3 regions of the Azospirillum sp. TSH100 genome follow, and region 3 is predicted to be linked to each of the others. Evidence: predicted binding sites of a transcription regulator. Region 3 holds the regulator's gene; each other region holds the start of a gene.

Region 1 (7,780 bases), 910 kb from region 3:
GACCGGACACCGGGCACGAGGACGGGTTGCAAACCGAACCTTATCTTCCGTAAAAATATACATCGCCCGCGGATACCATTCCTCCACATGCGGTGCGGCGAGCTCTGCGCCTTTTCGTAGAATGCCTTGCCGCTCGGCCGGGAGGAGTGCCGTCCGAGGGTCGGTTCCCGCTTTCGGAGGCTCCCCCCATGGCGCCACAGTCCCCCCTGCACACCCACCATATGGGCTTGGCCCCGGTCGATTCCGCCGATCTTTCCGCCGCGCGGGGACTGCCGGGCGGACCTGGGAGGCCGATGGATCACCGGCTCCAACTGCGGATCCTGAATCGCGACTCCCACGTCCGTGGTCATGCGCACAGTCATGCCCGCTCCGCGATGCAGAGCGAGGACACGGCACCGGCGGCCGTCGAGGAGGTGCCGGTCATCGCCCGCGTAACCTCGCCGGACGACTGGGCGGTCCTGCCGGGCGTGGCATCGGCCAACACCATCGGCAAGGCCGCCGACGGGTCCTGGATCGTCACCGGCCGCCTGCATGCCGATCAGGTGGAGGCGGTGCACGCCCATGACGTGGTGCTCAGCCTGAAGGCGGCGCAACCGACCCATTCCGCACTGAACGCCACCATTTCCGAGATGGGGCTGGGCACCGCCGCGGTGCCGGGGCTGCCCGATCCCCCGGTGCCCGGCCTGCTGCCGCCCTGGGTCCAGCATGCGCACCGGGATGGCGAGGGCGTCATCGTCGGCATCGTCGATTTCGGCTGCGACTACAGGCACCGGAACCTCCGGGAGACCGACGGGCGCACGCGTCTGCTGGCCCTGTGGGACCAGTCCGGCCAGCCCAACTCGCCGGCCCCGTACGGCGCCATGTACACCGCCCCGCAGATCGACGCGGCACTGGCCACCGACGATCCCTATCAGGCGCTCGGCTACGCGCCCGCGAAGGACGACCCTACCAAGCCGGCGGAAAGCTGGGGCACCCACGGCACCCATGTGATGGACATCGCGGCCGGGAACGGCCTGGGCTCGAAGCAGCCCGGCGTGGCGCCGAAAGCCTCGCTGATCTTCGTCGACGCCAAGCTTCCCACACCCGTCAACTCGCCCGACCAGCTGAACCACACGCTGGGCAGCACCGTCCAGCTGCTGGAGGCGGTCAACTTCATCTTCACCGCCGCCGGCAACCGCCCTTGCGTGGTCAATCTCAGCCTCGGCACCAACGGCGGCCCGCATGACGGCAGCTCCCTGGTGGAACAGGGGCTGGACGCCATGGTGAACGCCGCCCCCTACCGCGCCGTGGTGATCGCCGCCGGCAATTCCCAGCAGAGCGGAACCCACACCAGCGGCACCGTGCCGGCCAGCGGCGACTGTTCCATCGGCTGGCGGATCACCACGCTGACCACCCCTGGCTTCGAGACAACCCCCGCCGGCGGCGAGGTGGAGCTGTGGTATCCCGGCCGGCGCCGCCTGTCGGTGGCGCTGGTCGCCCCCGACGGCACCGAGATCGGCCCGGTCGGCCCGAACGAATCGTTGCCCTACGGGCTTCCGGGCAAGCCGCCGGCGGTCTTCATCGTCAACCGGCTGGGCGACCCCAACAACCACGACAACGTGATCGGCATCTGGATCGCCATGGGAGCGCCGAAGGGGGAATGGACCATCCGGCTGCGGTCCCTGGATGACGGCCCCGTCGATTACCATGCCTGGATCGAGCGGTTCGACGCCGGTCAGGCGCAGTTCACTCAGCCGGTCGCCTCGCACATGCTGGGGTCGATTTCCACCGGCCATGCGACGATCATCGTCGGATCCCACGACGCACATTCCGCCGACACGCCCATTTCCTTCTTCTCCAGCGCCGGCCCGACCCGCGACGGCCGGCTGAAGCCGGATCTCTCCGCCCCCGGGCACCGGGTCAAGGCGGCATGGTCGCGCACGGAAACCGGCGTGATCGAGAAGTACGGCACCAGCATGGCCGCCCCGGCGGTGACCGGCCTGATCGCGCTGATCTATGCCCGGTCGGTCCGCAAGGGGCTGCCGATGGACACGGCGATGCTGCGCGAGCGCCTGCTGCGCATGGTCCGCCGCACCCCGCCCGAGGGAACGGACTGGCACCCGCAGCATGGTCACGGCCGGGCGTCGGCCGCCGCCATCCTGGAGGCGATGGACGGTGATCCGGCCCACAATCCGGACTTCGACGACTGGTACGCGGCCCAGGGCCAGGATGACGCCCAGTCCCAAGGCCAGACGAAAGACTGAACCGCCACGTCGCGATCGCCGCTTTCTTGCCTTGACGGAGGGTGGGGATCATCATCGATCCATGGCGGACGACAGCTCCCCTCCGCCCCCGCCGTATGGATGGCCGGCATGCCGATTGACCTCGCCTCTCTCAGGAAGCTGGAAACGCCCTCCCCGTCGATGCTGGCGGAGCCGCTGGACGATGCCCGGCGCGTCGCGGTGATCGTCCGCCTGCATGCCAACGCCCCGCCACCCGATTGCCTGTCCTACGGAAGGGCGATCGCGCCCGGCATCGTCACCGCGGAGATCGCTGCGGCCGACCTCGTCGGACTGGAAACCGATCCGGCGGTACGGTCGATCGCCCTGTCGCATCACCTCCAGTCTTCTTGACGATAAACCCACCCGTTTCACCCTGCCGTGGCACACTGACGGGGACGGAAGGGGCGGTGTACGGATGGAACACTGAACAGAGCGCGGCGCGGTGTTTCAAATGTTCCATCCGCCGCGGACCTTGACGCGCCGGCCGGATTGCCGTATGCACGCCGCGCACGCGTCGGCACCCCTGGAGGCCGGCGCCCTTTTCGTTTTGGAGCATCGTCATGACCAAGATCATTCCGCTCGGCGCTCAGACGCGCGAACGGGCCGGCAAGGGGACCGCCCGCCAGACCCGCCGTGACGGCCGTATTCCGGCCGTCATCTACGGTGGTAAGCAGGCTCCTGTCACCATTTCGCTCGAGAAGTTCGAGTTCACCCGCGTCCTGCATCAGCCGGGCTTCTTCACGCACCTGTTCGACGTCACCGTCGACGGCACCGCCCATCGCGTCCTGCCGCGCGACGTGCAGTTCCATCCGGTGACCGACATCCCGCTGCATGTCGACTTCCTGCGCGTTTCGTCCGACACCCGCATCAACGTGCAGGTTCCGGTCGAGTTCGCCGATCAGGAGAAGTCGGCCGGCCTGAAGCGCGGCGGTGTGCTGAACATCGTCCGTCACGAGCTGGAGCTGAGCTGCCCGGCCGACAACATCCCCGAGCACATCACCATCTCGTGCGAAGGCTTCGATGTCGGCGACTCGATCCACATCTCCGCCGTCAAGCTGCCGGAGGGTGTGACCTCGACGATCACCGACCGCGATTTCACCATCGCGACCATCGTTGCGCCGTCGGGCCTGAAGTCGGAAGAGGGCGCCGCTTCCTGATAAGGAGCGCTCGACCTTTGAAGATGGTTACGGTGGGGGGCTTCGGCCCCCCGCTTCGTTTGTGGAGTCCGTTTTCCAAAAGGGGTTGAGGGACATGCTGCTTCTGGTCGGACTGGGCAACCCCGGCAACGAGTATGCCCGCAACCGCCACAACATCGGCTTCATGGCGGTGGAGACCATCGCCCAGCGCCACCGCTTCACCCCATGGAAGAAGCGTTTCCAGGGCCAGACCGCCGAGGGCACCGTCGCCGGCGACAAGGTTCTGGCGCTGGAGCCCGCCACCTTCATGAACCTGTCCGGCCAGTCGGTGGTGGCGGCCCTGCAGTTCTTCAAGCTGAAGCCCGAGAACGTCGTCGTCATCCATGATGAGCTGGACCTGCCCCCCGGCAAGATCCGGGTGAAGAAGGGCGGCGGCCATGGCGGCCACAACGGCCTGCGCTCCATCGACGCGCATATCGGCAAGGACTACTGGCGCGTCCGGCTCGGCATCGGCCATCCCGGCAACAAGGATCTGGTCAGCGGCTACGTCCTGCACGACTTCGCCAAGGCCGACCAAAGCTGGATCGACCCGCTGCTCGACGCCGTCTCCGACAATCTGCCGCTGATCGTGGATGGCCAGCCGGAGCTGTTCATGAACAAGGTGACGGTGGCGACGCAGGGCAAGTAGCCCCTGCCCGATTCCGCCCTCCCCCACTTCGCGTTTGCGCTTTGTCCCCCATCGTAGGATAAAGCGGCTCAATTCCAGCATTTCCGACGGCGAGCACCCACCCATGGGCTTCAATTGCGGCATCGTCGGCCTGCCGAACGTCGGCAAGTCGACCCTGTTCAACGCGCTGACCGCCACCCAGGCGGCCGAGGCGGCGAATTTTCCCTTCTGCACCAAGGAGCCGAACGTCGGCCGCGTCGGCGTGCCCGACCCGCGGCAGGATAAGCTGGCGGAGATCGCCAAGTCGCAGAAGGTCGTCCCGACCCAGCTGGAGTTCGTGGACATCGCCGGCCTGATCCGCGGCGCGTCGAAGGGGGAAGGGCTGGGCAACCAGTTCCTCGCCAACATCCGCGAGGTCGACGCCATCGTCCATGTGCTGCGCTGCTTCGAGGACGACGACATCACCCATGTCGAGGGCAACGTCGATCCGCTGCGCGACGCCGAGGTGGTCGAGACCGAGCTGATGCTCGCCGACATGGAAAGCCTGGAACGCCAGCTGACCAGCCTCCAGAAGAAGGCCAAGGGCGGCGACAAGGACAGCAAGATCAAGGCCGACCTGATGGAGCGCGCCCTGAAGGTGCTGCAGGACGGCAAGCCGGCCCGCGTGGTCGAGCTGTCGGACGAAGAGAAGCCGGTGTTCAAGCAGTTCATGCTGCTGACCGACAAGCCGGTGCTCTATGTCTGCAACGTCGAAGAGGCGGCCGCCGCCACCGGCAACGCCTTCTCCGCCAAGGTCGCCGAGAAGGCCAAGGCCGAGAACGCCGAGGTCGTGGTGATTTCCGCCGCCATCGAGTCCGAGGTCGCCCAGCTGTCCGACCCGGCGGAGAAGGCCGAGTTCCTGGAATCGATGGGGCTGGAGGAAACCGGCCTGAACAAGCTGATCCGTGCCGGCTTCAAGCTGCTGGACCTGATCACCTTCTTCACCGTCGGCCCGAAGGAGACGCGGGCCTGGACCGTGCGCCGCAACGCCAAGGCCCCGGAGGCGGCCGGCGTCATCCATACCGACTTCGAGCGCGGCTTCATCCGCGCCGAGACCATCGACTACACCAGCTTCGTCACGCTGGGTGGCGAGCAGGGGGCGAAGGACGCCGGCAAGATGCGCCAGGAAGGCAAGGAATACGTCGTCCAGGACGGCGACATCTTCCACTTCCGCTTCAACGTTTAAAACCTCGGGGTCTGACGGGGGCGGGGCGGGGCTGTCGCCCCCACTCCACCTCCGCCGTCACCCGACTGTCATATTGTCGTAACAATCCGCGCGCCCCATCCTTCAGTTAGGGGTGCCGCCTGACCGCACCTCCGATCCGACAGAGGGGGTGCGATGCAGGCGACACGGGTTCTGCTGGAACTGGCCGGGAACGTCGTGCTGCTCCTGTGGGGGCTGCACATGGTGCAGAGTGGGCTCACCCGTGCCTTGGGCGGCGACCTGCGCCGCATCCTGGGGGCCGGGCTGCGCAACCGCTGGACCGCCTTCCTGTCCGGCATGGGCATCACCATGCTGCTGCAAAGCAGCACCGCCACCGGCCTGATGGTGACCGGCTTCACCGCCACCGGGCTGGTGTCGCTGATGCCGGCGCTGGCGGTGATGCTGGGGGCCAATGTCGGCTCCACCCTGATCGTCCAGATCCTCGCCTTCGATGTCGCCCATGTGGCGCCGGTCCTGCTGCTGGGCGGCTTCATCGCCTTCCGCCGCGGGGCGCGGACACGCAGCCGCGACCTGGGCCGGGTCGCCATCGGGCTGGGCCTGATGCTGCTGTCGCTGCACCTGCTGTTGGCGACCATCGCCCCGGCGGAGACTGCGCCGATGCTGCGGCGGATGCTGGCGATGCTGACCGCCGACCCGGTGGTGGCGGTGGTGCTGGCGGCATTGCTGTCCTGGGCCGCCCATTCCAGTGTCGCCGCCATCCTGCTGATCGCCTCGCTGGCCGGCGGCGGGGTGATCGGGCCGGACGCGGCAATCGCCATGGTCGCCGGGGCCAATCTGGGCAGCGCCGTCAACCCGGTGATCGAGGGGCCGGGCGGCGACGGCCGCAACCCGGCGGCGCGGCGGCTGCCGGTCGGCAACCTGATCAACCGCCTCGTCGGCTGCCTGATCGTCGTCCCGCTGCTGGGACCGATCACCGCCGGATTGCAGGGGGTGTCGCCGGACGCCACGCGGCTGGCAGCCAATTTCCACCTCGCCTTCAATCTGGCGATGGCCGGGCTGTTCATCGGCCCGCTGCCCTGGTTCGCGCGGGCGCTGACCCGGATGTTCCCGGAACGGGTGGCGGTCGCCGATCCGGCGATGCCGCTCTATCTCGACCGCAGCGCGCTCCGCGTCCCCCACCTCGCCATCGCCAACGCGGCGCGCGAGGCTCTGCGCATGGCCGACACGGTGGACAGCATGCTGCGCGGCGCCTTGGACGTGATCCAGACCGACGACCGCAAGCGGGTGCAGGAGATCCGGCGGATGGACGATGTGCTGGACCGGCTGCACGAGGCGATCAAACGCTACCTCACCCAGATCAATGTCGAGGATCTGGATGAAGGCGACGCCAGCCGGATGTCGGACGTGCTGACCTTCACCATCAATCTTGAGCATGTCGGCGACATCGTCGATTGCAATCTGATGGACGCGGCCTCGAAGAAGATCCGGCGCAAGCTGCGCTTCTCCACCGAAGGAGCCGCCGAGATCGCCGGCATGCTGGAGCGCCTGAGCGAGACCCAACGGCTGGCCGCCGCCGTTTTCGTGTCACGCGACGTCCGCTCCGCCCGCGCGCTGATCCAGGAGAAGGAGGTGATCCGCGATCTGGAGACCAGCGCCACCGAAGCGCATTTCGCCCGCCTGCGCGCCGGACGCAAGGAAAGCGTGGAGACCAGCGCTCTTCACCTCGACATCCTGCGCGACCTGCGCCGGATCAACGCCCATCTGGTCGCCGCCGCCTATCCCGTGCTCGATCAATCGGGGGAACTGCTGCCCAGCCGTCTCAAACGGGGAACAGCGCGGGCGTAACCGATCACGTCCGATGGGAGAGCTGCGCAGTCGCAGCTTCGACCTTTTCTTGTCACCGGCGCAGCAACGTTAACTCTTTCGTAACCATATAAAATTCGTCAAGCTCTTTCGCGACATGGTTAACAAACCCTTCCTGTGATTGTTATGGCAAGGAGCCCGAGGGGGCGGTTGCTGATCTGGGAATGGTTGTCGAAAGGGAGCGGACGGTGGCGAACACGCACGCGACGTCGAACGGACCCTTGATTGGGCCTACGGGCGGGCCGGGTGCGCAGGCGGTATCCGACGCCGGATTCGCCGAGCGGGTGCGAGACGCCATCGATCGGCAGGAACTGTCCCTCGTCTTCCAGCCCCAGGCCGACGTCGTCACCAACCGCCTGACCGGGTTCGAGGCTCTGTCGCGTTGGCGCCTGTCCGACGGCACCATGCTGCCACCCGATGTCTTCGTGCCGATGGCCGAACAGGGGGAAGCTATCCATCTGCTGGGGGATTGGACCCTGCGGACGGCCTGCACCGCGGCGGCCGGCTGGCTGCGGGCCGGCTATCCCGACATTCCGGTATCGGTCAACCTGTCGGCACGGCAGCTCGACGATCCGGGATTGGTGCTGAAGGTGCTGGGAATCCTGACGGAGACCGGCCTGCCCGCCGCGAACCTGAAGCTGGAGCTGAC
Region 2 (7,780 bases), on a different replicon from region 3:
TTGAAGGACCGGCCGGCGCAATATGTGGATTTCGCAAAGCTGGAAGGCCTGGTGGGCCAGCGGGAGTAGCCCCACCCGTCTTGAGCGGGCGGATCCGGCCCCATACATCGACGGTGGAACCGCTGCCAGGGGAAGGAGCTCCGCATGCCGCCCACCGCCCAAGCATCAGGTCAGTCATCCACAGGCGCCGACAGCCTTCACATTGCCTGCCCGCATTGCGACACGCTGAACCGCGTGCCCCCGGCCCGTCTGGGCGGCGGCAAATGCGGCCGCTGCGGCAAGGCCCTGTTTGACGGAAGGCCGGTGGCGCTCGACGCCCGCCGCTTCGCCGCCCATGCCGAGCATGGCGACCTGCCCCTGCTGATCGACTTCTGGGCCGATTGGTGCGGCCCCTGCCGCATGATGGCCCCCGTCTTCGCCCAGGCCGCCACCCGGCTCGAACCCCAGGTCCGCCTCGCCAAGATCGACACCGAGGCCTCCCCCGACCTCGCCGGCCGCTTCGGCATCCGCAGCATCCCGTCGCTGGTCCTTGTCCGGCATGGCCGCGAGATCGCCCGCACCGCCGGCGCGATGCCGCTGCCGGCGCTGGTGGCTTGGGTGCGGCAGACACTCCCCTCTCCCACCGGCTCACGCACAGGCTGAGTTGCGCGCGCAGCGGAGGAGAGGGGGGTGTCCTCCCCTCTCACATGTCCAGCACGAACCGGCTGTTCTTCACCGTCAGCGCTTCGAAATAGGGCCGCAGCGTCGCGTCGTCGAAGCCGAAGGCCTGCTGGAAGCGGATGATCAGGTCGCGCTCACCCTGCTCCGCCTCGCCGTCGGCCATGGCGCTGTCGATCATGTTCAGCAGGATGCACAACCGCTGCTGCTGGTTCAGCTTCGGCGTGACCTCGCCCAGGAAGCTGTCGGGCGGGGTGCTGCGCGCGTATTTGAAACAGCGGTCCAACTCCTCCCGCGTCGCCCCGCGGCCGAGGACGGAAATCAGATGGCCGACCTCCTCCGGGTCGATCTCGCCGTCCGATCCCATGCAGTAGATCAGCGACACCACGAGCGCGCGGCGCGGGTTCAGGTCCAGCGGCGCGCTGCCTTTGAACATATCGAACAGACCCATCGTTCGACCTCCCCAATGGTTCAGACGCCCGCCCATTTGGGCCCGTGGCGAAAGCCGTGCAAGATGGGGGGCGGCGCGATTTTTTCGGCGGACGGCGCAGCCGGTTCATGCGACGCAAGACCACAGGAATCACCGGGCTATTGGGACAAACCCCAAGCCCCCTCACGCTCGAATCCCGCATCGGCCCCACCGGATTCGTGATAGTTTGGCGGTGAAGCTTTAATCGGGCCACATCGCGCATCGGCACACAAAAGGGGGATTTGTGGGACGCTTGCTACGGGGCGCGCTGGTGGTGGTCGTCGTGCTGGCCGCATTGGCGGGCAACGCCGCCCACAGGGTCCATTACGATTACCAGGAAACCCAGCAGCGCCGCTTCACCCTGGTCCGGGACATGGCCCGGCTGGTCGACGACCATGTCCGCCGCACGGTGCGCACGGCCGACGTGGCGCTCGACCAGACCGCCGCCATGGTGGCGGAGGCCGGCGGTCCGCAGAAAATCCGCGACCTGAAGCATTGGACCCGCCTGCGCGAATATGCCGCCCAGGCCGAGGGTGCCGACGCCATCTGGATCTACGATGCCGACGGGCGGGCCGTGCTCGAATCGGCCAGCTTCCCCAACCGGATCGCCGGCTTCACCGACCAGGCAGGCCTGGAGGCTCTGCGCGGCGGGATGCGCCTTTACATCGGCGCGGCTCAGCCGGTCCGGACCGGTGCCCAGCCGCTCGTCTTCCCGGTCTCCCGCCCGCTGCACGACGATGAGGGACGCTTCGTCGGGGTGGTTTCCGTGTCGATCCGGGTGAACCACCTGACCGACCTCTACAGCATACCGGGGCTGGAGTTCGATCCGCTGATCGCGATCTACCGGCCGAACGGCGAGGTCGTCGCCCGCCGCCCGGAACCCGAAAGTTCGGCCGGCCGCTCGGCCGCCGCCGGGACGCTGTTCCAATCCAAGCTGGGCGAGGCGCCGGAGGGGCAGTTTCTGTCGCAGTCGCCGCTGGACGGCGTGTCGCGCTTCGCCGCCTACCGGACCGTCCGCGACTATGGGCTGGTGGTGCTGACCGGCATCGGACGGGACGAGGCGATGGCGGAATGGCGCACCCGCACCCTGCACACGGTGATGGAGACCGTCGTCGGGCTGCTGGCCATCCTGGCGATGCTGGCCTGGGGGCTGCGCTATCTCGACCGCGAGCGCGGGGCGCAGGTGGCGCTCGCCGAAGCACGGAACGCGGTGGAACGGACCAGCGCCGAACGCGACGAGAGCGCCCGGCTCGCCGCCGCGCTGGATCAGGCCCGCGACATGGCGGAAACCGCGCGTCAGGCGGCGGAGGCCGCCAACCGGGCCAAGAGCGAGTTTCTGGCCGGGTTGAGCCACGAGTTGCGCACGCCGCTGAACGCCGTCATCGGATTCGCCGACCTGATCGCCCGCGAGGCGGAGGGGCCGGTCGGCACCCCGTCCTACCGGCAATATGCAGCCAATGTCCGCGACAGCGGCCAGCATGTGCTGGAACTGATCAATGAAATCCTCGACCATGCGCGGGTCGAAGCCGGGGCGCTGGGCATCGAGGAGGGACGCTGCGACCTGGAAGCCGCCGCGGATTTCGCCGTGCGCATGCTGACCCCGCGGGCGGAGCGCGCCGGCGTGCTGCTGTCGGCGGTGGTGGCGCCCGCGGTGCGGGGCATCCGGGGCGACGACCGCCGCATCCGCCAGATCCTGCTGAATCTGATTGCCAACGGAGTGAAATACACGCCGTCGGGCGGATCGGTGACCCTGTCCGCCCTGCTGGAGGACGGCATGCCGGTGATCCGCGTCACCGACACCGGGCTGGGCATCCCCGCCGAGGATCTGGACCGCGTGCTGGAGCCTTTCGCCCGGGTGGAGCGTGCCGAGCACCGCGGGGTGGAGGGCGCCGGGCTTGGTCTGCCGCTGACCAAGCGGCTGGTCGAGCTGCATGGCGGCACGCTGGCGCTGCGCAGCACGCTGGACGTCGGTACCACGGTGACGGTGCGGCTGCCCGCCAGCCGCCTGCTGCCGGCGGAGTCCCCCGCGAGGCAGGAGGTGCTGCCGGTCCGGCCGGCCGCCTCCAATGCCGTCCCTCCGTCCATTCAGGCACAGCCCGCACCGGCCGCATCTGCGGCGGCGCCTTCCGGGCCATTGTCGATCCTGCTGGTCGACGACGATCCGACCGTGCGCGACATGGTGGCCGGGCTGCTGCGCGGCTGGGGACATCGGGTGATCGCCGCCGCCAACGCCAACGAGGCGCTTGTGGTGATGGACGGTCCGGAAAAGCTGGATCTGCTGCTCAGCGATGTCGTCATGCCGCCGGGCATGGACGGGACGGAGCTGGCGCGCCACGCCGCCCGCATGCGCCCCGGCCTGCCGGTTCTGCTGGCATCGGGCTTCGCCGCCCATGCCGTCGGCACGCCGGCCGGTTTCGGCCCCGACGTGGCGATGATCGCCAAGCCCTTCTCCATCGACGACCTGCGCCGGCAGCTCGCCCGCATCGCCGGCCGGCGGGCGGAAACGGCCGCACCGGCTGTCCCGGCACCGCCGGCAGCCACTCACGCCGTCCCCGCGCACCCTGTCCCCGCACAGGCCCCTCGTCCTTCCGGACCGCCGCGCCTGCTGATCGCCGAGGATCTGTCGATCAACCGCGAACTGCTGGCGGCGCTGTTCAAGGACAGCGGCTACCGCATCGATCTGGTGGCCGACGGCGCGGCGGCGGTGGAGGCGGTGGCGGCCGGCGACTACGACCTCGTGCTGATGGATGTGCACATGCCGGGGATGGACGGGCTGGAGGCAAGCCGCGCCATCCGCGCCATGCCGCCTCCGCGCGGCGATCTGCCGATCCTGGCGCTGACCGCCGGCTCGTCCGAGGATGAGCGGCGCGAGTGCCGCGATGCCGGAATGACCGGTCATATCGGCAAGCCCTATGATCGCGAGGTCCTGCTGCGTCAGGTCGCCCGCACGCTGGCCGCCGGGCGCAGCCGGACCGGCGTGGCTTAGGCGCCGGCAAGCCCGATCAGGGCTGCTCGAACACCCGCGGGAAATGGGCGAGACGCCGGCCGAACAGGCTTTGCGGCGGCGCCTCCGCGACTGCCGGTGCCGCCTGATTGGCCGGCAGCGGCGCCACGGGCAGCGGTGTCGACGAGAGCGCGCGCGCCGAGGTTGGGCGGGAGCGTCGTTCGGACTTGTCGGGCGGGGCGTAGAAATGCAGGGTCAGCTGGCCGTCGGCTTCCGCCGCATAGGGCAAGCCGGGGGCCGTCCGGCGCTCGGCGCCGGGAAGCACATACTGCTCACCTTGGTCGGTGCGTTCGATATGCGGCATGACCGGTATCCTGTCTCCACCGGACCGATCCTGCCGTTCCCGCCCTTGCGGGTCAAGGCCGCGCTGCGTCACGAAGGGGTTATCCGTTCGCCGCGTGTTCTCTTTGCGGCCTTTCCCCTCCCCGGCGGCCCCGGCGCGCGGTCCGGAACCCCCTTACGGGCGCAGGACGCCCGCCACCAGCAGGTAGGACAGCCACGCGACGATGCCGGAGGCGGGAATCGTCAGCACCCAGGCCCAGACGATTCGGCCCGCCAGCCCCCAGCGCACCGCCGAGGTTCGGCGGGCGGAGCCGACGCCGACGATGGCGCCGGTGATGGTGTGGGTGGTCGAAACCGGGATGCCCAGCCACGTCGCGCCGAACAGCGTGATGGCGCCCGCCGTCTCGGCGCAGAAGCCCTGGTAGGGCTTCAGGTCGGTGATGCGCGAGCCCATGGTGCGGACGATGCGCCAGCCGCCCATCATCGTGCCCAGCCCCATCGCCAGCTGGCAGGCGATGATGACCCAGAAGGGGACGTGGAATGTATCGCCCAGCATGCCCTGGCTGAACAGCAGGACGGCGATGATGCCCATCGTCTTCTGCGCGTCGTTGCCGCCATGGCCCAGGCTGTAGAGGGCCGCCGAGACCAGCTGCCAGTGCCGGAACTGGCGGTCGACGGTGAAGGGGGCCGCCCGCCGCAGCGCCCAGGACAGCACCAGCATCAGGAACAGGGCCAGCAGCAGGCCGATGCCGGGCGACAGCACGATGGCGACCGCGGTCTTGGTGAAGCCGCTGGCGATGATGGCGCCGAAGCCGGCCTTGGCGATGCCCGCCCCGGCGATGCCGCCGACCAGCGCGTGCGACGACGACGACGGCAGCCCGAGATACCAGGTGATCAGGTTCCAGCCGATGGCGCCGATCAGCGCCGCCAGGATCACCGCCGGGTCCATCACCAGCGGATCGACCAGCCCGGTGCCGATGGTGGTGGCGACATGCAGACCGAAGAACAGGAAGGCGATGAAGTTGAAGAAGGCCGCCCACAGGACGGCCAGCTTGGGCGACAGCACGCGGGTCGACACCACGGTGGCGATGGAGTTCGCCGCGTCGTGCAGGCCGTTGATGAAGTCGAAGGCGAGCGCCACCAGAATGATGACGGCGATCGCCGGCAGGCCGAGTTGCAGGGCCTCCATGACCGGAACCGCCTCAGACCTGATCGAGCGTGATGCCCGCGACGAGGTCGCCGACGTCGTCGCAGCGGTCGGTCACCGCCTCCAGCATCTCGTACAGCTCGCGCCGGCCGAGGAAGGCGATCATGTCCGGCTTCTCGGCGATCAGCGATTGCAGGGCGCCGCGCAGGATGTCGTCGGCCTCGTCCTCCAGGTCGGACAGCCGGCCGCAGAGATGCTCGATCCGCTCGGCATTGCGGGCGATGGCGCCCAGGAGCGGCATCAGCTCGACCAGCAGGTCGGCCTGCTGGCGGATCAGGACTACGAAACGGCGCATCGGCTCGTCGAACACCTCGACACCGTAAAGGCCGGCATGGCGCGGCACCTCGTCCATCAGGTCGATGGCGTCGTCCAGCGCGTTGATCAGCGACAGGATGTCCGAGCGGTCGAACGGCGTGATGAAGGCGCGGTGCAGGTCGCGTCCGGCATCCTTGGCGATGCGGTCGGCGTCCTTCTCCACCCGCTTCAGCGCCGCGATCTTCTGCGCACGCTCGTCCGGTCCGGCGTCCATCACCGCTTCCAGCGCGATGGATGCTGCCACGATGTGGCGGGCCTGCTCGACGAACTGGTCGACGAAGCGTTCCTCCTTCGGCATCAGCGAACGGAATGCGCGCAGCAGCATGGGACGGTGACTCGCGTAAACGGGAATGGTTTGGCGCTGCTCTTAGCACGCTTCGCGGTGCGGTGCAGCGGCGGCATGTCATGTAAAGGTCATGAAACAGTCATTTGGTAGCAAAATCGCCACAGGTCGCGGCACAATGCCGCTTTTCCCCGGCAAACCTGTTTGGGAAACCAATTGAGCCCACACCATGGAAAGCGGCCGCCAGCCTTCCCAAATCTCCGGAAAGCCCCTCCCCGACAACAGGGTTCCTCCATGACGTGCCCACCCGCCGCTTTCCGCCGCTTGGCTACGCCGGCGCTTGCCGCCCTGCTGCTGAGCGCCGCCCCGCTGCATGCCCAGACGACTCCGCCCGATGACCCGGCGAACCGGTGCAGCCCAACCGTTTCAGCCGCGCTCGGCGCCTGGGACACCGGTGTCGCGGCGGCGGAGCGCTTCGGCGACAAGGCCGCGGCGGTGGCGCGTGAAAAAGGGCGGGAGTATCTGCTGCCGCTGCTGGGCATCGACCCGAAGACGGTGCCACCCGACGCCAAGGGCGGCGGCACGACCGACGACGTCGGCCGCGCTCTGGAGGAAAGCCGCAACGATCCCAAGCGCCGTGCCGCGCTGTGCGCCGCCATCACCCGCGCGGCGGACGAGGCGAAGAACTCGGCCGGCGCCGGGCTGGACGCGCTGAAGCGGGCACTGGACAACTGGCAGCTGACGCCGCCAGCCGCGCCGGCCCCGGCGCCCAAGGCGACGCCGGAACCGACGAAGCAGGACGGGCTGATCAAGACCTGATCTGGATCAGATCCGCCGAAGCGGACGCCGGGCGCTCCACACCCCGGCCAGGAAGGGCAGCGCCAGCAGGACCTGCAAGGCTGCCCAGCCCAGCGCCTCCCAGTTCGGCCGGGTCCACTCGACCTCGTGCAGCGCCTCCAGGAAGGGCAGCTGGCCGTAGATCAGCGATTCGAGCGGCACGAAGCCCTCGGCCACCACGGTCAGCAGCGCCGCCAGCAGCAGCCCGAAGCCGAGCACCGACTCGACCGGCAGGCGGCGGACGGCACCGCACAGGCCGCGCGGCTCGCCGCCGGCGACGGGGACCGCCGGACGGAACAGGCTGGCGATGCCGAGCGCGCCGCGCCTTTCCGTCCCCACCGGCCGGCGGGCATTGCGGATCAGCCCCAGCGCCGGCAGCGCCACCGCCGGGATCAGCAGATACGGGTTGGGGAAGTCGCGATAGCGGCCGTCGAAGACGATCAGCAGTGACCAGGCCAGCGCCGCGACACCCAGCGCGACGGCGCTCCACCGCCCCACCCGCTCGGTGCGGGTCAAAGCCGGGCGGGCGTGGCGCAGACCGACCAGCGGCTCGCTCGCCAGACCGCCGCTCGCCAGCGTGCGGTGGGCGGTCAGCAGCACCGTCAGCGCCAGCGCCGCGGTCAGCGCCAGCATGACCACCGCCAGCGTGGTGTCCTGCCAGTAATGCTTGCCATGCTCCGCCAGGAAGGCGGCGCGGACATAGAGGGTGGACAGCGCCTGCGCCAG
Region 3 (7,780 bases):
TCGCCAACGTGCGCTCGGCCGACTTCAGCAGCATGGCGATCAACTTCACCATGGTCTTCGCCCCCGGCACGCTGGAGGGGGCGCCGCAGACCTGGGTCGCCACCGTCCGCGCCACGCCCGATGCCGAGACGCAGGTGCAGCGCGCCGTCCTGCAACGCTTCCCCAACATCACCATGGTGCGGGTGAAGGACGCGCTGGACACGGTGGCGGAGATGCTGGGCCACATCGGCACCGCTGTGCGCATCGTCGCCGGCATCACGCTGGCCGCCGGCACGCTGGTGCTGGCCGGCGCGGTCGCCGCCGGCCACCGCCGCCGGGTCTATGATGCGGTGGTACTGAAGGTGCTGGGCGCCACGCGCGGCGACGTGTTGCGTGCCTTCCTGCTGGAATACGGCCTGCTGGGCCTGTTGACCGCGGTGATCGCCGGCATCATCGGAACGCTGACCGCCTGGGCGGTGCTGAAGTTCCTGATGCATTGGGAATGGAGCTTCCTGCCGTCGGCGGTCGTGACCACCGCTTTGCTGAGCACGGCGATCACGCTCGCTTTCGGGTTCTATGGTACTTGGCGGGCTTTGGGCCAGCCTTCGGCACCATTGCTTCGGAACGAGTGACGCCCGTGTCATGAAGCCGCAGGAAAAACGAATCGTGAAAGCTTTTTCATTCAGAAAAAGCGTCGCCGATTCCTATTGAACCGCCTGACGGACTCGCCAATATGTCCTGGCACGGGATCACCCTATTCCACCGAGGAAACCAAACCATGGCAGACCCGACCTATAACCGCTTCGCGACCGTGGGCCGCGCGACAGATCGGGGATACTTCGACGAAGGCCTGCGGCAGCACATGCTGCGCGTGTACAACTACATGGGCGCCGGCCTGATCCTGACGGGTCTGGTCGCGGCACTCGTGTCGTCCAGCCCGGCCATCATGATGGCGATCTTCGGCTCGCCGCTGAAGTGGGTGGTGATGCTGGCCCCGCTGGCCTTCGTCATGGTGCTGTCCTTCGGCATCCAGCGCCTGTCCTTCGCATCGGCGCAGATGATCTTCTGGGCCTATTGCGGCGCCATGGGCCTGTCGATGTCGGCCATCTTCCTGGTCTTCACCGGGGCGTCGATCGCGCTGACCTTCTTCGTCACCGCCGCGACCTTCCTGGCGATGAGCCTCTACGGCTACACCACGAAGGCCGACCTGTCGAAGATGGGCTCCTTCCTGATGATGGGCGTCATCGGCCTGGTGATCGCCGGCCTGGCGAACATCTTCTTCCAGTCGCCGGCCCTGCACTTCGCGATCTCCGCCATCGGTGTGCTGATCTTCACCGGCCTGACCGCCTACGACACCCAGGCGATCAAGGAAAGCTACGCCGAGGGCTACGATCACGAGAGCACCGGCAAGCTGGCCCTGATGGGCGCCCTGACGCTCTACCTGGACTTCATCAACCTGTTCCAGTTCCTGCTGCAGTTCATGGGCCAACGCAACAACGACTGAACCCCAGACATCTGACAAGAGACGCCTGATCGGACAAGCATCCGATCGAGCAGCAGCCGCCCGGAAGCCCCGCTTCCGGGCGGTTTTCTTTTGTGCGGCTTTTCTCAGGACTCCACGGTCACCGGGTCGCCCACGGCCAGTCCCAGCATCAGGTCGGCACGCCCACGGTTGACGGCGATCTCCGCCAGCCCGTTGGAGTTCTCGTACCACAGCGGCTCTCCCGGCCCGACGGCGCCGAAGGTACGGGCGTGGGTGACACGGGCACCGCCGGCGGTCAGCACCGCATCGGCGGGCAGGGTGGCTGCCCGTATCCCGGTCATGGCGTTGCCGTAAATATCGACATAGACGATGCGTTGCAGCTCGTCCGGCCAGTCCGGTCGGTCGATGGCGGCTGGATCGAGCGGGCTGCGCTCGACCGGGCGGCCGGTGGCGAGGCTGGCGGCGACGGGAGCGAACAGGTCCCGGCCATGGAAGCTGGCGGACAGCCGGTCCGGGATCCAGTCGATCTTCCAGGCGTTTAGCGACGTTGCACGGCGGGCGACCAAAGCGAACAGGCCGTTGTCGGGACCGACGAACCAGCGCCCATCGGCCTCCACCATCACCGGCCGCCGGTCGGTGCCGACACCTGGATCGACGACGCAGAGAAAGACGCTGCCTGCGGGAAAGGCCGGGGCGTAGCCGGCCAGCAGATAGGCCGAAAGCTGCGGGTCGAAGGCGGGAGCGTCGGCGAACAGGTCGATGGCCGGAACGGCGGGTGCCTGTTGCGCCAGCACCGCCTTCATCTGGCCAGTATAGGGGCCGGAAAGCCCGAAATCGGTGAAGACCAGGATCATCGGGGGCATGGGGGCAGTCTCACCAGTGCTGCGGTGGTCCGGCCCCCATCCTACCCCGCACTCACACCGACTTGGTATCCAGCGCATAGCCGGCCGACCGCACGGTGCGGATCAGGTCCAGCTCGTCCTCCTCGTTCATCGCCTTGCGCAGGCGGCGGATGTGGACGTCTACCGTACGCGGCTCGACGTACACGTCGTGACCCCACACCAGATCGAGCAGCTGTTCACGCGAGAACACCCGGCCGGGATGCTGCATGAAATGACGCAGCAGGCGGAATTCCGTCGGACCCAAATGGACGTCGCGGCCGTTGCGGCGGACGCGGTGGGCGGCCAGATCCATGGTCACGTCGGCGAAGGTCAGCACCTCGTCGGTCATGCCGGGCGAGGCGCGGCGCAGCACGGCGCGCATGCGGGCGACCAGCTCGGTCGGGGAGAAGGGCTTGGTGATGTAGTCGTCGGCGCCGGAATTCAGGCCGCGCACCCGGTCGCCTTCCTCGCCGCGGGCGGTCAGCATGATGATCGGGATGTCGCGGGTCTTGGCGTTGCGGCGCAACTGGCGGCAGACCTCCAGCCCACTCATCAGCGGCAGCATCCAGTCGAGCAGCACGATGTGCGGCGTCTGTTCGCCGGCGGCCAGCAGGGCCTCCTCGCCGTCGCTGGCGGTGGCGACGCGGAAGCCTTCCTTTTCCAGGTTGTACTTCAGCAGCGTCAGGATGTCGGCCTCGTCCTCGACGATCAGGACGAGCGGCTTCAGGGCCGCATTCATGGTGGCTCCGTTCACAGCGCGCGTCTCGACGTTAACCGGCATGGGACAGCCTTTTCAACAAAGGAGGAGGGGAGGGCACGGACGTAAGGCAGGGCTCAGCCATAGCGGCCGGTGATGTAGCCCTGGGTGCGCTCGTCGCGCGGGTTGGTGAAGATGTCCTCGGTGTCGTCGCACTCCACCATCTCGCCCAGATGGAAGAAGGCGGTGCGCTGCGACACGCGGGCGGCCTGCTGCATGTTGTGGGTGACGATGACGATGGTGTAGTTGGCCCGCAGCTCGTCGATCAGCTCCTCGATGTGGGCGGTCGCGATGGGGTCGAGCGCCGAGCAGGGCTCGTCCATCAGGATCACCTCGGGGCTGACGGCGATGGCGCGGGCGATGCACAGCCGCTGCTGCTGGCCGCCGGACAGGCTGGTGCCGGGTTCGCGCAGCCGGTCCTTCACCTCGCCCCACAGGCCGGCGCGCTTCAGCGAGGTCTGCACCACCTCGTCCAGCTCGTCGCGACCGGAAGCCAGGCCATGGATGCGCGGGCCGTAGGCGACATTGTCGTAGATCGACTTGGGGAAGGGGTTCGGCTTCTGGAACACCATGCCGACGCGGGCGCGCAGCTGCACCGCATCGACCGCCTTGCCATAGACGTCCTCGCCATCGAGCGCGATCCGCCCTTCGACCCGGCAGCCCTCGATGGTGTCGTTCATCCGGTTCAGGCAGCGCAGGAAGGTCGACTTGCCGCAGCCGGATGGGCCGATCAGCGCCAGCACCCGGTTTTCCTGGATGTCGAGGTTGATGCCCTTCAACGCCTGCTTGGCGCCGTAGAACACCGTCACCCCGCGGGCGGTCATCTTGGCGGGCAGGGCGGCGCCGGAACGCTGGCCGGGACGGTCTTCGGCGCGGGGCCGCAGCTTCAGCGGGTTCTGGATACTCATGGCGCTCACCACCGTCTCTCGAAAATCTTGCGCAGGATCACGGCGGCACCGTTCAGCAGGATCAGGACGCCGAGCAGGATCAGGATCGCCGCCGAGGTGCGTTCGGTGAAGGCGCGCTCCGGGCTGTCGGCCCACATGTAGATCTGCACCGGCAGAACCGTGGCGCTGTCGGTCAGCCCGTGGGGGATGTCGACGATGAAGGCGACCATGCCGATCATCAGCAGCGGCGCCGTCTCGCCCAGCGCGCGGGCCATGCCGATGATGGTGCCGGTCAGGATGCCCGGCATCGCCAGCGGCAGCACATGGTGCAGCACCGTCTGCAGCGGCGAGGCGCCGATGCCCAGCGCCGCCTGGCGGATCGACGGCGGCACCGCCTTCAGCGCGACGCGGGACGCGATGATGATGACCGGCAGCGTCATCAGCGCCATCACCAGCCCGCCGACCAGCGGGGCGGAGCGCGGCATGCCGAAGAATCCCAGGAACACGGCCAAACCGAGCAGACCAAAGATGATCGACGGCACCGCGGCGAGGTTGTTGATGTTCACCTCGATCAGGTCGGTCCAGCGGTTCTTCGGCGCGAACTCCTCCAGATAGACCGCGGCGGCAATGCCGGTCGGCACCGACAGCGCCATGGTCACCAGCAGGGTCAGCAGCGAGCCGGCGATGGCGCCGCCGATGCCGGCCTGTTCCGGTTCGCGGCTGTCGCCGGCGGTGAACAGCGTGGTGTTGAAGCCCTGCGCCAGCGTACCGGAGGCCAGCAACGCGTCGGCGGCGGCGATCTTGGAGTCGCTGAGGCCGCGCTCGCTCTCCGGCAGATCGCGGCGGTAGGCGCCCTTCACCAGCTGGTCGATCTGGTCGTCGGCGCGGACCCAGATGGTCCGCGTCGTCCCGGCCATCGCCGGATCCTTGGCGAGCATCGCTTCCAGCTCGTAGGGTGCGCCCGATGACAGCAGGTCGTTCAGCACGCGCTTGCCGGCGCGGTCGGTGACCTGCGGGAACTGGGCGTAGAGCGCCCGGCGCAGCGGGGCCGCATAGTTGCGGTCGGCGACCTCCGCCGGGTCGAGCGTCACCTCCAGCCGGATGCGGGCCTCCAGGAAGGCACTGGCGCCCTTGGCGACGATGGAGCCCAGCAGCAAAACCAGCATCAGCGCCGCCAGCGCCACCGCGGCGGCGCCGGCCAGCCGGAACCGGCGCTCCGCGGCATGGCGGGCGCGCAGGCGACGGGCGAAGGCCTCGCTGCGCAGGCGCGACTTCGGCGCGGTGGAGGAGGTGGGGGAGGGCGTCACGGCCGCCGCGTCCCGCTCGACGAGGTCAGTCATATTTTTCCCGATAGGTCCGGACCACCCGCAGGGCGACCATGTTGAGGCAGAGCGTGACGAGGAACAGCACGAGGCCGAGGCCGAAGGCCGACAGCGTCTTCGGGCTGTCGAACTCCTGGTCGCCGACCAGCAGCGTGGCAATCTGGGTGGTGACGGTGGTGACCGCCTGCAACGGGTTGGCGGTCAGGTTGGCGGTCAGGCCCGACGCCATGGTGACGATCATCGTCTCGCCGATGGCGCGGCTGACCGCCAGCATAACCGCGGCGACGATGCCGGGCAGCGCCGCCGGCAGCACCACCTGCCTGATCGTCTCCGACTTGGTGGCGCCGAGGCCGTAGGAGCCGTCGCGCAAGCTCTGCGGCACCGCGTTGATGACGTCGTCCGACAGCGAGCTGACGAAGGGAATGATCATCACCCCCATGACGATGCCGGCGGCCAGCGCTGATTCCGAACTGACATCCAGCCCCAGCGCCTCGCCGACCGAACGCACGAAGGGCGCCATCGTCAGCGCGGCGAAGAAGCCGTAGACCACCGTCGGGATGCCGGCCAGGATCTCCAGCGCCGGCTTCAGCCAAGTGCGCACGCCGCGCCCGGCATATTCGGACATGTAGATCGCCGCCATCAGCCCGACCGGCACTGCCACCGCCATGGCGATGACGGTGATGAGAAGCGTGCCGGCGAACAGCGGGATCGCGCCGAAGGAGCCGCTGGACCCAACCTGATCGGCCCGCATCGCCATCTGCGGGCTCCAATGGGTGCCGAACAGGAAGTCGAGCGGCGAGACGACGCTGAAGAAGCGCAGCGCCTCGAACAGCAGAGACAGCACGATGCCGACCGTGGTCAGGATGGCGACCAGCGAGCAGAGGACCAGTGCCACCCGCACCACCCGCTCCACCACCGGGCGGGCGCGCAGGTCCGGGCCGATGCGGTGGCGGCCCCAGGCCAGCCCGGCCACGGCAAGGCTGGCGCCGACGGCCAGCAGGCTCCAGTCGGCGAGATCGCGGAGCGCGGCATAGCGGCGCGCCGCCTCGGCCACCAACGGATCGGGCTCGCGCCCGGTGGCGATGCCGCGGGCGAGGTTGAGGATGTCGGCCTTCAGCAGGGCGACCGACTGGCCGTCGCCCGTGGCCAGCCACTCCGGCAAGGCCGACAGCACCAGCTGCATGGCGAACCAGCCCTCGAACGCCGTCCAGGCGACGAACAGCAGCAGCGCCGGCAGCCCGGCCCACAGCGCGACATAGACGCCGTGGTAGGCGGGAACCGAATGCAGCTCCGCCACCCGCCCGCCGACCGACGACGACGCGCGCGACCGGCCGATCATGAAGCCGATCACGGTGAGCAGGGCCAGGATCAGCGCAAGAAGGGTCAGCTGCATGCAGGTGGCTCAGGCGGGGGAGTTGGTCAGAACTGGAGCGGCGTCAGGTTGACCGCCTCGACACGAGCGGCGTCGCGCAGCGCCTTCGGCTCCGCGATCAGGCCCTTGTCGATCAGATAGCCGTCATCGCCCAGCGCCCGTTCCGAGGTGTATTCGCCGATGAACTCGCGGATGCCCGGAATGACGCCGGCATGGGCGTTCTTGACATAGATGTAGAGCGGACGGGCCAGCTCGTACTTGCCGGCGGCCACCGTCTCCGCCGTCAGCTCCACCCCGTCCATCTTCGCGGATTGCAGGGTGTCGCGGTTCTGGTCGAGGTAGCTGTAACCGAAGATGCCGAAGGCATTGGGGTTGGATGCCAGCTTCTGGACGATCAGGTTGTCGTTCTCGCCGGCCTCGACATAGGCGCCGTCCTCGCGGATGGTCATGCAGGCACGTTCGCGCACCTTCTCGTCGGGAACCGCCTTGGCGACCTCGGAGACTTTCTTGCAGCCTTCCAGCATCGCCAGCTCATTGAAGGTGTCGCGCGTACCGGACGTGGGCGGCGGACCCAGCACCTCGATCACCGTCCTGGGCAGCGATGGGTCGATGTCGGACCACAACTTGTAGGGGTTGGCGACCAGGACGCCGTTCACCGGCACCTCCTTCGCCAGCGCCTTCCATAGGATGACGGTGGACAGCGACACCGGGGCGGCTTTCTTGGAGGAAGCGAGCGCGATGCCGTCATAGCCGATCTTCAGCTCGGTCATCGTGGTGACGCCGTTGGCGGTGCACTGGTCGACTTCCGATTTCTTGATCCTGCGCGAGGCGTTGGCGATGTCGGGATGGGCCGGGCCGACGCCGGCGCAGAACAGCTTCAGGCCACCGCCGGTGCCGGTCGATTCAACCACCGGGGTCTTGAACTTGCCGGTCTTGCCAAAGGCCTCCGCCACCGCGGTGGTGAAGGGGAAAACGGTGGAGGAGCCGACCGCCCGGATCTGGTCGCGTGACTGGGCCAAGGCGGGTGCGGCGGCGAGGCACAGGGTCAGGGCCGTTACGGCGGCGACTTGCGTCCGGGTGCTCATGGGTGCCCCTCCTT

The links. Region 3 encodes PhoB, which activates phosphate uptake and scavenging genes when phosphate is short. Its sites were predicted from a motif close to TNTCATAAAACTGTCA; they were not measured.
Region 1: a site for PhoB is predicted at 5,345-5,360, ahead of E6C72_RS00175 (Na/Pi cotransporter family protein). Genes of this name have one in related genera too.
Region 2: a site for PhoB is predicted at 6,347-6,362, ahead of E6C72_RS26225 (DUF47 domain-containing protein). Genes of this name have one in related genera too.

What each region holds. Positions count from the first base shown of each region.
Region 1 is NZ_CP039634.1:30,627-38,406, forward strand. Features, by position in the region: gene E6C72_RS00150 (S8 family peptidase) at 189-2,243, shown strand; gene E6C72_RS00155 (hypothetical protein) at 2,352-2,612, shown strand; gene E6C72_RS00160 (50S ribosomal protein L25/general stress protein Ctc) at 2,822-3,418, shown strand; gene pth (aminoacyl-tRNA hydrolase) at 3,513-4,085, shown strand; gene ychF (redox-regulated ATPase YchF) at 4,189-5,289, shown strand; gene E6C72_RS00175 (Na/Pi cotransporter family protein) at 5,443-7,113, shown strand; gene E6C72_RS00180 (bifunctional diguanylate cyclase/phosphodiesterase) at 7,353-7,780, shown strand, end outside.
Region 2 is NZ_CP039638.1:178,620-186,399, reverse strand. Features, by position in the region: gene E6C72_RS26255 (hypothetical protein) at 1-69, shown strand, start outside; gene trxC (thioredoxin TrxC) at 145-642, shown strand; gene E6C72_RS26245 (TerB family tellurite resistance protein) at 683-1,108, opposite strand; gene E6C72_RS26240 (response regulator) at 1,371-4,112, shown strand; gene E6C72_RS26235 (hypothetical protein) at 4,129-4,434, opposite strand; gene E6C72_RS26230 (inorganic phosphate transporter) at 4,588-5,601, opposite strand; gene E6C72_RS26225 (DUF47 domain-containing protein) at 5,615-6,259, opposite strand; gene E6C72_RS26220 (hypothetical protein) at 6,512-7,036, shown strand; gene E6C72_RS26215 (glycosyl hydrolase family 17 protein) at 7,043-7,780, opposite strand, start outside.
Region 3 is NZ_CP039634.1:944,772-952,551, reverse strand. Features, by position in the region: gene E6C72_RS04595 (ABC transporter permease) at 1-611, shown strand, start outside; gene E6C72_RS04590 (Bax inhibitor-1/YccA family protein) at 758-1,483, shown strand; gene E6C72_RS04585 (S-adenosyl-l-methionine hydroxide adenosyltransferase family protein) at 1,588-2,316, opposite strand; gene phoB (phosphate regulon transcriptional regulator PhoB) at 2,378-3,082, opposite strand; gene pstB (phosphate ABC transporter ATP-binding protein PstB) at 3,178-4,008, opposite strand; gene pstA (phosphate ABC transporter permease PstA) at 4,014-5,327, opposite strand; gene pstC (phosphate ABC transporter permease subunit PstC) at 5,320-6,702, opposite strand; gene E6C72_RS04560 (PstS family phosphate ABC transporter substrate-binding protein) at 6,729-7,766, opposite strand.